Regions from separate parts of the Lysinibacillus sp. GJ-1 genome, predicted to be linked through region 2. Evidence: a T-box and tRNA genes for the amino acid it is inferred to sense, from the RefSeq annotation. Region 2 holds a T-box; the other regions hold tRNA genes.
What was found. A T-box is a leader RNA that pairs with one kind of tRNA and senses whether it is charged. The one in region 2 lies ahead of LO754_RS15485 (glycine--tRNA ligase), so its partner is inferred to be a tRNA-Gly.
Positions count from the first base shown of each region.

Region 1 (3,266 bases), 1.1 Mb from region 2:
AAGGCTGCGTACAACAGGTGGGCGTTATCTTTTGCAATCCCACCATATTGAAATCAATCCAAAGGCGTTTGAAATATATGGTGTTAGAGAGGTAGAGGGGATCATTCTTCATGAATTATGTCATTACCACTTGCACCTTGAAGGAAGGGGCTATCAACATCGTGATAAAGATTTTCGAGCGTTGTTAAAAAGTGAATGCCCCTCGATTTTGTTCAGCGTTGCAAATACCTAAATCTCGTAGCAAAAAACAGCGTCCTCACTATACATATGAATGTATACAATGTCACCAAAGGTATGTTAGAAAAATTAGATTCAATGTGAACAGATACTGTTGTGGCAAGTGTTCAGGGCAATTAATGATAGTTGAGTAAAAAAAATTTTAAAAAAGGGTTGACGTTTATTCAGCTAATCCCTATAATAGTAAAAGTCGACAAGATAAAGCCGACAACACAATATGATTATTCCGAAGTAGCTCAGTTGGTAGTAGCACCTGACTGTTAATCAGGTTGTCGCAGGTTCGAGTCCTGCCTTCGGAGCCATGGCCCCTTGGTCAAGCGGTTAAGACACCGCCCTTTCACGGCGGTAACACGGGTTCGAATCCCGTAGGGGTCATTTTCATAAATAGATAATTGTAACATTGGTCCCGTGGTGTAGCGGTTAACATGCCTGCCTGTCACGCAGGAGATCGCCGGTTCGATCCCGGTCGGGACCGCCACTTATTGGGGTATAGCCAAGCGGTAAGGCAACGGATTTTGATTCCGTCATGCCTAGGTTCGAATCCTAGTACCCCAGCCATTCATTTCTTAATATGAGCCATTAGCTCAGTTGGTAGAGCATCTGACTTTTAATCAGAGGGTCGAAGGTTCGAGTCCTTCATGGCTCATCTTTTTTAAGAAAAAGGTTGAAAATTCGAATTATCATTGTATAATAAGAAGGTTCCTATTTTTTTGAATGCGGTCGTGGCGGAACGGCAGACGCGCTAGGTTGAGGGCCTAGTGGGGGCAACCCCGTGGAGGTTCAAGTCCTCTCGGCCGCACCAAGTCAGTTCAGTTATTTAACACATGCGCCCGTAGCTCAATTGGATAGAGCGTCTGACTACGGATCAGAAGGTTGTGGGTTCGACTCCTGCCGGGCGCGCCATAATACATTTTAATAATTGCGGGTGTAGTTTAATGGTAAAACCTCAGCCTTCCAAGCTGATGTCGTGAGTTCGATTCTCATCACCCGCTCCAAAAATATTTAAAAAAATTGTTGACATCATTAACGTAAAATGTTAAGATGTAAAAGTCGCTGAAACAAACGGCAACAAAATGAACCTTGAAAACTGAACAAGCAAAACGTAATCAATATAGTTTTTACTAGCTAACTTTGTTAGTGAACGAAACAAAATTTTGGACATCAAAATTGATGCCAGCAAAACAATTTGAGCTAATCAAATTTCTTTTATGGAGAGTTTGATCCTGGCTCAGGACGAACGCTGGCGGCGTGCCTAATACATGCAAGTCGAGCGAACAGAGAAGGAGCTTGCTCCTTTGACGTTAGCGGCGGACGGGTGAGTAACACGTGGGCAACCTACCCTATAGTTTGGGATAACTCCGGGAAACCGGGGCTAATACCGAATAATCTTTTGTCCCTCATGGGACAATACTGAAAGACGGCATCTCGCTGTCGCTATAGGATACCGCGGCGCATTAGCTAGTTGGTGAGGTAACGGCTCACCAAGGCAACGATGCGTAGCCGACCTGAGAGGGGTCACCACACTGGGACTGAGACACCCAGACTCCTACGGGAGGCAGCAGTAGGGAATCTTCCACAATGGGCGAAAGCCTGATGGAGCAACGCCGCGTGAGTGAAGAAGGATTTCGGTTCGTAAAACTCTGTTGTAAGGGAAGAACAAGTACAGTAGTAACTGGCTGTACCTTGACGGTACCTTATTAGAAAGCCACGGCTAACTACGTGCCAGCAGCCGCGGTAATACGTAGGTGGCAAGCGTTGTCCGGAATTATTGGGCGTAAAGCGCGCGCAGGTGGTTTCTTAAGTCTGATGTGAAAGCCCACGGCTCAACCGTGGAGGGTCATTGGAAACTGGGAGACTTGAGTGCAGAAGAGGATAGTGGAATTCCAAGTGTAGCGGTGAAATGCGTAGAGATTTGGAGGAACACCAGTGGCGAAGGCGACTATCTGGTCTGTAACTGACACTGAGGCGCGAAAGCGTGGGGAGCAAACAGGATTAGATACCCTGGTAGTCCACGCCGTAAACGATGAGTGCTAAGTGTTAGGGGGTTTCCGCCCCTTAGTGCTGCAGCTAACGCATTAAGCACTCCGCCTGGGGAGTACGGTCGCAAGACTGAAACTCAAAGGAATTGACGGGGTACCGCACAAGCGGTGGAGCATGTGGTTTAATTCGAAGCAACGCGAAGAACCTTACCAGGTCTTGACATCCCGTTGACCACTGTAGAGATATGGTTTTCCCTTCGGGGACAACGGTGACAGGTGGTGCATGGTTGTCGTCAGCTCGTGTCGTGAGATGTTGGGTTAAGTCCCGCAACGAGCGCAACCCTTGATCTTAGTTGCCATCATTTAGTTGGGCACTCTAAGGTGACTGCCGGTGACAAACCGGAGGAAGGTGGGGATGACGTCAAATCATCATGCCCCTTATGACCTGGGCTACACACGTGCTACAATGGACGATACAAACGGTTGCCAACTCGCGAGAGGGAGCTAATCCGATAAAGTCGTTCTCAGTTCGGATTGTAGGCTGCAACTCGCCTACATGAAGCCGGAATCGCTAGTAATCGCGGATCAGCATGCCGCGGTGAATACGTTCCCGCCTTGTACACACCGCCCGTCACACCACGAGAGTTTGTAACACCCGAAGTCGGTGAGGTAACCTTTTGGAGCCAGCCGCCGAAGGTGGGATAGATGATTGGGGTGAAGTCGTAACAAGGTAGCCGTATCGGAAGGTGCGGCTGGATCACCTCCTTTCTAAGGATATTTTCGGAATACAAACCTTGGGTTTGTAAGATTACGTTTTGCGTTCAGTTTTGAAGGTTCATCATTACGATGAAATACTTCAAAACTTGTTCTTTGAAAACTGGATAAAACGACATTGAAATTGTAACAAACACATTTATTTTTTAAGTTTTTTATAGGCTTAATAACGAAATAGGGTTTCAAGACACAAGCAGTTCTAGGAAGCGAACGAGTGAATGAAGGAGCGTACTTACGTACGTGACTGATTGAACGAGAGAAGCTGACAACGAAATG
Region 1 covers NZ_CP088912.1:4,254,443-4,257,708, reverse strand. Annotated here, with positions in the region: partial or broken gene LO754_RS21180 (SprT family protein) at 1-371, shown strand, start outside; tRNA gene LO754_RS21175 (tRNA-Asn) at 463-539, shown strand; tRNA gene LO754_RS21170 (tRNA-Glu) at 541-612, shown strand; tRNA gene LO754_RS21165 (tRNA-Asp) at 640-715, shown strand; tRNA gene LO754_RS21160 (tRNA-Gln) at 721-795, shown strand; tRNA gene LO754_RS21155 (tRNA-Lys) at 811-883, shown strand; tRNA gene LO754_RS21150 (tRNA-Leu) at 954-1,039, shown strand; tRNA gene LO754_RS21145 (tRNA-Arg) at 1,064-1,140, shown strand; tRNA gene LO754_RS21140 (tRNA-Gly) at 1,159-1,232, shown strand; rRNA gene LO754_RS21135 (16S ribosomal RNA) at 1,443-2,984, shown strand.
Region 1: it has a tRNA-Gly gene. The T-box ahead of LO754_RS15485 (glycine--tRNA ligase) is inferred to sense a tRNA for this amino acid. The anticodon was not compared.

Region 2 (3,266 bases):
GATTGATAGTTGTATAGAAGATGCAAAGAAACAACAGAAATCAGGTGTCATTGTCATTACAAACGCAAATAGTTCGTGGGTTCCGAGTAAGCAAATTTTTTTGAAACATAACTTTAAAGAAGTAGAGCAGGCACCAAATGGATTTGAATTGCTTGTTTATAAGTTCAGAAATGCACCAAATCCATATTTTCCGAACGATTGGGATAAGCGGCTAGCATCTTATCAGGAGCTAACAATATTCCGAACCCCTCAATGTCCCTTTGTAGATATTGCAACGGATAATGTTGTAGAGGCTGCAAAAAAACTAGGCATTCATGCTGAAATCATTGATGTGCAAAATAGAGAAGAATTAGTCAGACTTTCTCCTACGCCTTATGGTGTCTATGGAGTCATCTATAAAGGAAAATTACTAGCCTTTCATCGACTTACTGTGCATTCGGCGATAAAGCGTTTAAAAGCCTTTCATCCAATTGATGGTAAATAGAGCGCTAGTTTTAAAAGCGGAAGTGGGCAGTGACTCTTGTAAACAACTAGACATACACTAGTGTTACAGCTTACGTGTATGCCCACAAAAAGCATCGCCGAAGCAAAAACGTGTTAGATTGACTGTAATCAATCTAACACGCTTCCTTTGCTTAAAACCTAACTAATCGTTTGAATTAAAATTGAAGATGCTTTTCGATATATGCTTTCACATCAGCGATTGGCATACGTACTTGTTCCATTGAATCACGATGACGAACAGTTACTTGACCATCTTCTTTTGAATCGAAATCGAATGTAATACAGAATGGCGTACCGATTTCGTCTTGACGGCGGTAGCGTTTACCGATTGATTGAGACTCATCAAAATCAACAGGGAATGATTTGCGTAACGCTGACCATACATCTGCAGCTTCATCAGATAATTTTTTAGAAAGTGGAAGAACAGCTGCTTTAAATGGTGCTAAAGCAGGGTGGAAACGTAATACGGTACGTTTGTCATCACCTTCAAGCTCTTCTTCATCATAGGCGTCACATAAAAATGCTAATGTCACACGGTCAGCACCTAAAGATGGTTCGATACAATATGGTACATAACGCTCGTTTGTTACTGGATCAATATAAGTGAAATCTTCGCCTGAATGTTCCATATGTTGTTTTAAGTCGTAGTCTGTACGATCAGCTACACCCCAAAGCTCGCCCCAGCCGAATGGGAATTTAAATTCGATATCAGTTGTTGCATTTGAGTAATGCGATAATTCATCTTCCTCGTGGTCACGTAGACGCATAGAATCTTCTTTCATACCTAAGTTTAACAACCAGTTTTTACAGAATTCTTTCCAATAGGCATGCCACTCAAGATCTTCACCAGGCTTGCAGAAAAATTCAAGCTCCATTTGTTCAAATTCACGAGTACGGAATGTGAAGTTCCCTGGCGTAATTTCGTTACGGAAAGACTTCCCGATTTGTGCGATACCAAATGGTGTACGTTTACGCATAGAACGTTGTACGTTTTTAAAGTTAACGAAAATTCCTTGTGCTGTTTCTGGACGAAGGTAAATTTCATTTGTTGAAGATTCTGTTACACCTTGGAATGTTTTAAACATTAAGTTGAACTGACGAATATCAGTGAAATCTGCTTTGCCGCAATCAGGGCAGACAACATCGTATTTCACCATTGTTTCTTTCATTTGATCGAATGTCATACCATCAACGATAATTTCATCACCTTTTGCTAGCGCAGCATCTTCAATGATTTTATCTGCACGGTGACGCGCTTTACAAGCTTTACAGTCTACCATTGGGTCGTTGAAGTTGCCAACGTGACCAGATGCAACCCATGCTTTTGGATTCATCAGGATAGCCGCATCGATTCCAACATTATGTTCAGATTCTTGGACAAATTTTTGCCACCAAGCTTTTTTGACATTGTTTTTTAATTCCACACCCAGTGGACCATAATCCCAAGTATTTGCTAAACCTCCGTAGATTTCAGAACCCGGGAAGACAAAGCCACGATGCTTTGCTAAAGATACAATTGTTTCCATTGATTTGTTAGCCATAATAATAGCCTCCTTCGTAATTTTTCCTTGCATTTGAGTGAAACGTAACTGTCTGATAGGACGAATAGATAGACAACAATCATGATAGATTACCCTCATATTTGTTGAAAATAAGAATTCGCCATATCCAAAATAAAAATAGCACCCGTCTCCGGGCACGAAAATGCCCAGGGACGAGTGCTAATACCCGCGGTTCCACCCTGATTGTTTTAAACGCTTTGTTTAAAACCTCTTTTCAAAAAGTTAGCTCAAGGAGTGCCTTTCTCTGTTGCTATGTAGACTTTCACCATCTTCTACTCGCTAAATAAATGAACAGATACTTTTTTCCTATCATCGCCTGTATAACGCAAGATTGCTCGAAAATACATGGAGAGCAAGCGTCTGTGTCAATATTGTAGCATGTAGTTCTTTTCTTCGCAATAACCATTAAAATAGTATATAATAATTGAGCATAAGTATAACACTATTAGATTTGAGGCGGTGAGTCCAATCGAACTCAATAAACGTCAGGAAGACATTTTACAAATTGTGAAAGAGAACGGCTCGATAACAGGGGAACATATTGCAGAACGTCTCAATCTGACAAGAGCGACTTTAAGACCAGATTTAGCCATTTTGACAATGGCTGGCTTTTTAGATGCTAGACCAAGAGTTGGTTATTTCTATTCTGGTAAAAAAACATCCGTAACATTAACGGATAGCATTAACAATTTAAAAGTTAAAGATTTTCACTCTGGACCTGTTGTTGTACCTGAAACAATGACGGTGTATGATGCCATTTGCTTCATGTTTTCAGAGGATGTCGGGACCCTTTTCGTTGTCGATAAAAACGAATTTTTGACAGGTGTTCTGTCTCGTAAAGATTTACTGCGTACAAGTATTGGCACGCAGGATTTAAATAAAATTCCTGTACATATTATTATGACACGAATGCCAAATATCTCGTACTGTGAAAGATCCGATTCGTTAGTTGTTGCAGCTAATAAGCTAATAGAACGAGAAGTAGATTCATTACCGGTAATCGAACCACAAGAGGGTGGATTGACGATTGTAGGTCGTCTTACTAAAACGACCATTACACGTGCTTTCCTGTCGCTTGCGCAAAATGTCTAAAAATTGAAGGGGAACAGCATGAAAAGACTACGAGTTTTTGTTGTATCTGATTCAGTCGGCGAAACTGGGGATCAAGTAGCCAAAGCCGTAATTAGCCAGTTCCGACCA
Region 2 covers NZ_CP088912.1:3,122,880-3,126,145, reverse strand. Annotated here, with positions in the region: gene LO754_RS15490 (GNAT family N-acetyltransferase) at 1-484, shown strand, start outside; gene LO754_RS15485 (glycine--tRNA ligase) at 660-2,045, opposite strand; T-box leader at 2,212-2,388, opposite strand; gene ccpN (transcriptional regulator CcpN) at 2,526-3,158, shown strand; gene LO754_RS15475 (pyruvate, water dikinase regulatory protein) at 3,177-3,266, shown strand, end outside.

Region 3 (3,266 bases), 1.7 Mb from region 2:
TTCCGATACGGCTACCTTGTTACGACTTCACCCCAATCATCTATCCCACCTTCGGCGGCTGGCTCCAAAAGGTTACCTCACCGACTTCGGGTGTTACAAACTCTCGTGGTGTGACGGGCGGTGTGTACAAGGCCGGGAACGTATTCACCGCGGCATGCTGATCCGCGATTACTAGCGATTCCGGCTTCATGTAGGCGAGTTGCAGCCTACAATCCGAACTGAGAACGACTTTATCGGATTAGCTCCCTCTCGCGAGTTGGCAACCGTTTGTATCGTCCATTGTAGCACGTGTGTAGCCCAGGTCATAAGGGGCATGATGATTTGACGTCATCCCCACCTTCCTCCGGTTTGTCACCGGCAGTCACCTTAGAGTGCCCAACTAAATGATGGCAACTAAGATCAAGGGTTGCGCTCGTTGCGGGACTTAACCCAACATCTCACGACACGAGCTGACGACAACCATGCACCACCTGTCACCGTTGTCCCCGAAGGGAAAACCATATCTCTACAGTGGTCAACGGGATGTCAAGACCTGGTAAGGTTCTTCGCGTTGCTTCGAATTAAACCACATGCTCCACCGCTTGTGCGGTCCCGTCAATTCCTTTGAGTTTCAGTCTTGCGACCGTACTCCCCAGGCGGAGTGCTTAATGCGTTAGCTGCAGCACTAAGGGGCGGAAACCCCTAACACTTAGCACTCATCGTTTACGGCGTGGACTACCAGGGTATCTAATCCTGTTTGCTCCCCACGCTTTCGCGCCTCAGTGTCAGTTACAGACCAGATAGTCGCCTTCGCCACTGGTGTTCCTCCAAATCTCTACGCATTTCACCGCTACACTTGGAATTCCACTATCCTCTTCTGCACTCAAGTCTCCCAGTTTCCAATGACCCTCCACGGTTGAGCCGTGGGCTTTCACATCAGACTTAAGAAACCACCTGCGCGCGCTTTACGCCCAATAATTCCGGACAACGCTTGCCACCTACGTATTACCGCGGCTGCTGGCACGTAGTTAGCCGTGGCTTTCTAATAAGGTACCGTCAAGGTACAGCCAGTTACTACTGTACTTGTTCTTCCCTTACAACAGAGTTTTACGAACCGAAATCCTTCTTCACTCACGCGGCGTTGCTCCATCAGGCTTTCGCCCATTGTGGAAGATTCCCTACTGCTGCCTCCCGTAGGAGTCTGGCCGTGTCTCAGTCCCAGTGTGGTACCGATCACCCTCTCAGGTCGGCTACGCATCGTTGCCTTGGTGAGCCGTTACCTCACCAACTAGCTAATGCGCCGCGGCCATCCTATAGCGACAGCCGAAACCGTCTTTCAGTATTGTCCCATGAGGGACGATAGATTATTCGGTATTAGCCCCGGTTTCCCGGAGTTATCCCAAACTATAGGGTAGGTTGCCCACGTGTTACTCACCCGTCCGCCGCTAACGTCAAAGGAGCAAGCTCCTTCTCTGTTCGCTCGACTTGCATGTATTAGGCACGCCGCCAGCGTTCGTCCTGAGCCAGGATCAAACTCTCCATAAAAGAAATTTGATTAGCTCAAATTGTTTTGCTGGCATCAATTTTGATGTCCAAATTTTTGTTTCGTTCACTAACGAAGTTAGCTAATAAAAACTATATTGATTACGTTTTGCTTGTTCAGTTTTCAAGGTTCATATATAAAAATTGGTGGAGCCTAGCGGGATCGAACCGCTGACCTCCTGCGTGCAAGGCAGGCGCTCTCCCAGCTGAGCTAAGCCATAAAGTATATTTTAGGAAATGGTCGGGAAGACAGGATTCGAACCTGCGACCCCTTGGTCCCAAACCAAGTGCTCTACCAAGCTGAGCTACTTCCCGTTCATTTATTGGCGCGCCCGGCAGGAGTCGAACCCACAACCTTCTGATCCGTAGTCAGACGCTCTATCCAATTGAGCTACGGGCGCTAAATATTAAAAATGGTGCCGAGGTAGGAATCGAACCGGCACGGTAGTCACCTACCGCAGGATTTTAAGTCCTGTGCGTCTGCCAGTTCCGCCACCCCGGCACATTTGGAGCGGAAGACGAGGTTCGAACTCGCGACCCCCACCTTGGCAAGGTGGTGTTCTACCACTGAACTACTTCCGCATGTGCATAAGATTATTTATCCTGGCAATTATAAATTTGAAATATAGATGATGCGGGTGAAGGGAGTCGAACCCCACGCCTCGCGGCGCTAGATCCTAAGTCTAGTGCGTCTGCCAATTCCGCCACACCCGCATATTATTGTTGGCAATTAAAATGGTGAGCCATGAAGGACTCGAACCTTCGACCCTCTGATTAAAAGTCAGATGCTCTACCAACTGAGCTAATGGCTCAAAAAATGGTGCCGGCTATAGGAATCGAACCCACGACCTACTGATTACAAGTCAGTTGCTCTACCTGCTGAGCTAAACCGGCATATGGTGGAGGATGACGGGCTCGAACCGCCGACCCTCTGCTTGTAAGGCAGATGCTCTCCCAGCTGAGCTAATCCTCCTGGGTATTATGCCTAGCGACGTCCTACTCTCACAGGGGAAGCCCCAACTACCATCGGCGCTAAAGAGCTTAACTTCCGTGTTCGGTATGGGAACGGGTGTGACCTCTTTGCCATCATCACTAGACTATTTAAAAGACAAGATTCATTATAACATAAATTATTATAATTACAAGCTTTTTTTAAAACTTGCTTGTTCTTTCAAAACTGGATAAACGGTTCATTGAATGTTTCAAACTTTTTTTGGTTAAGTCCTCGATCGATTAGTATTCGTCAGCTCCATGTGTCACCACACTTCCACCTCGAACCTATCTACCTCATCGTCTTTGAGGGATCTTACTTACTTGCGTAATGGGAAATCTCATCTTGAGGGGGGCTTCATGCTTAGATGCTTTCAGCACTTATCCCGTCCACACATAGCTACCCAGCGATGCCTTTGGCAAGACAACTGGTACACCAGCGGTGTGTCCATCCCGGTCCTCTCGTACTAAGGACAGCTCCTCTCAAATTTCCTACGCCCACGACGGATAGGGACCGAACTGTCTCACGACGTTCTGAACCCAGCTCGCGTACCGCTTTAATGGGCGAACAGCCCAACCCTTGGGACCGACTACAGCCCCAGGATGCGATGAGCCGACATCGAGGTGCCAAACCTCCCCGTCGATGTGGACTCTTGGGGAGATAAGCCTGTTATCCCCGGGGTAGCTTTTATCCGTTGAGCGATGGTACCTTCCATGCGGAACCACCGGATCACTAAGCCCGTCTTTCGACCCTG
Region 3 covers NZ_CP088912.1:116,999-120,264, reverse strand. Annotated here, with positions in the region: rRNA gene LO754_RS00580 (16S ribosomal RNA) at 1-1,524, opposite strand, end outside; tRNA gene LO754_RS00575 (tRNA-Pro) at 1,760-1,836, opposite strand; tRNA gene LO754_RS00570 (tRNA-Arg) at 1,846-1,922, opposite strand; tRNA gene LO754_RS00565 (tRNA-Leu) at 1,936-2,023, opposite strand; tRNA gene LO754_RS00560 (tRNA-Gly) at 2,029-2,103, opposite strand; tRNA gene LO754_RS00555 (tRNA-Leu) at 2,155-2,235, opposite strand; tRNA gene LO754_RS00550 (tRNA-Lys) at 2,258-2,333, opposite strand; tRNA gene LO754_RS00545 (tRNA-Thr) at 2,340-2,415, opposite strand; tRNA gene LO754_RS00540 (tRNA-Val) at 2,419-2,494, opposite strand; rRNA gene rrf (5S ribosomal RNA) at 2,505-2,618, opposite strand; rRNA gene LO754_RS00530 (23S ribosomal RNA) at 2,735-3,266, opposite strand, start outside.
Region 3: it has a tRNA-Gly gene. The T-box ahead of LO754_RS15485 (glycine--tRNA ligase) is inferred to sense a tRNA for this amino acid. The anticodon was not compared.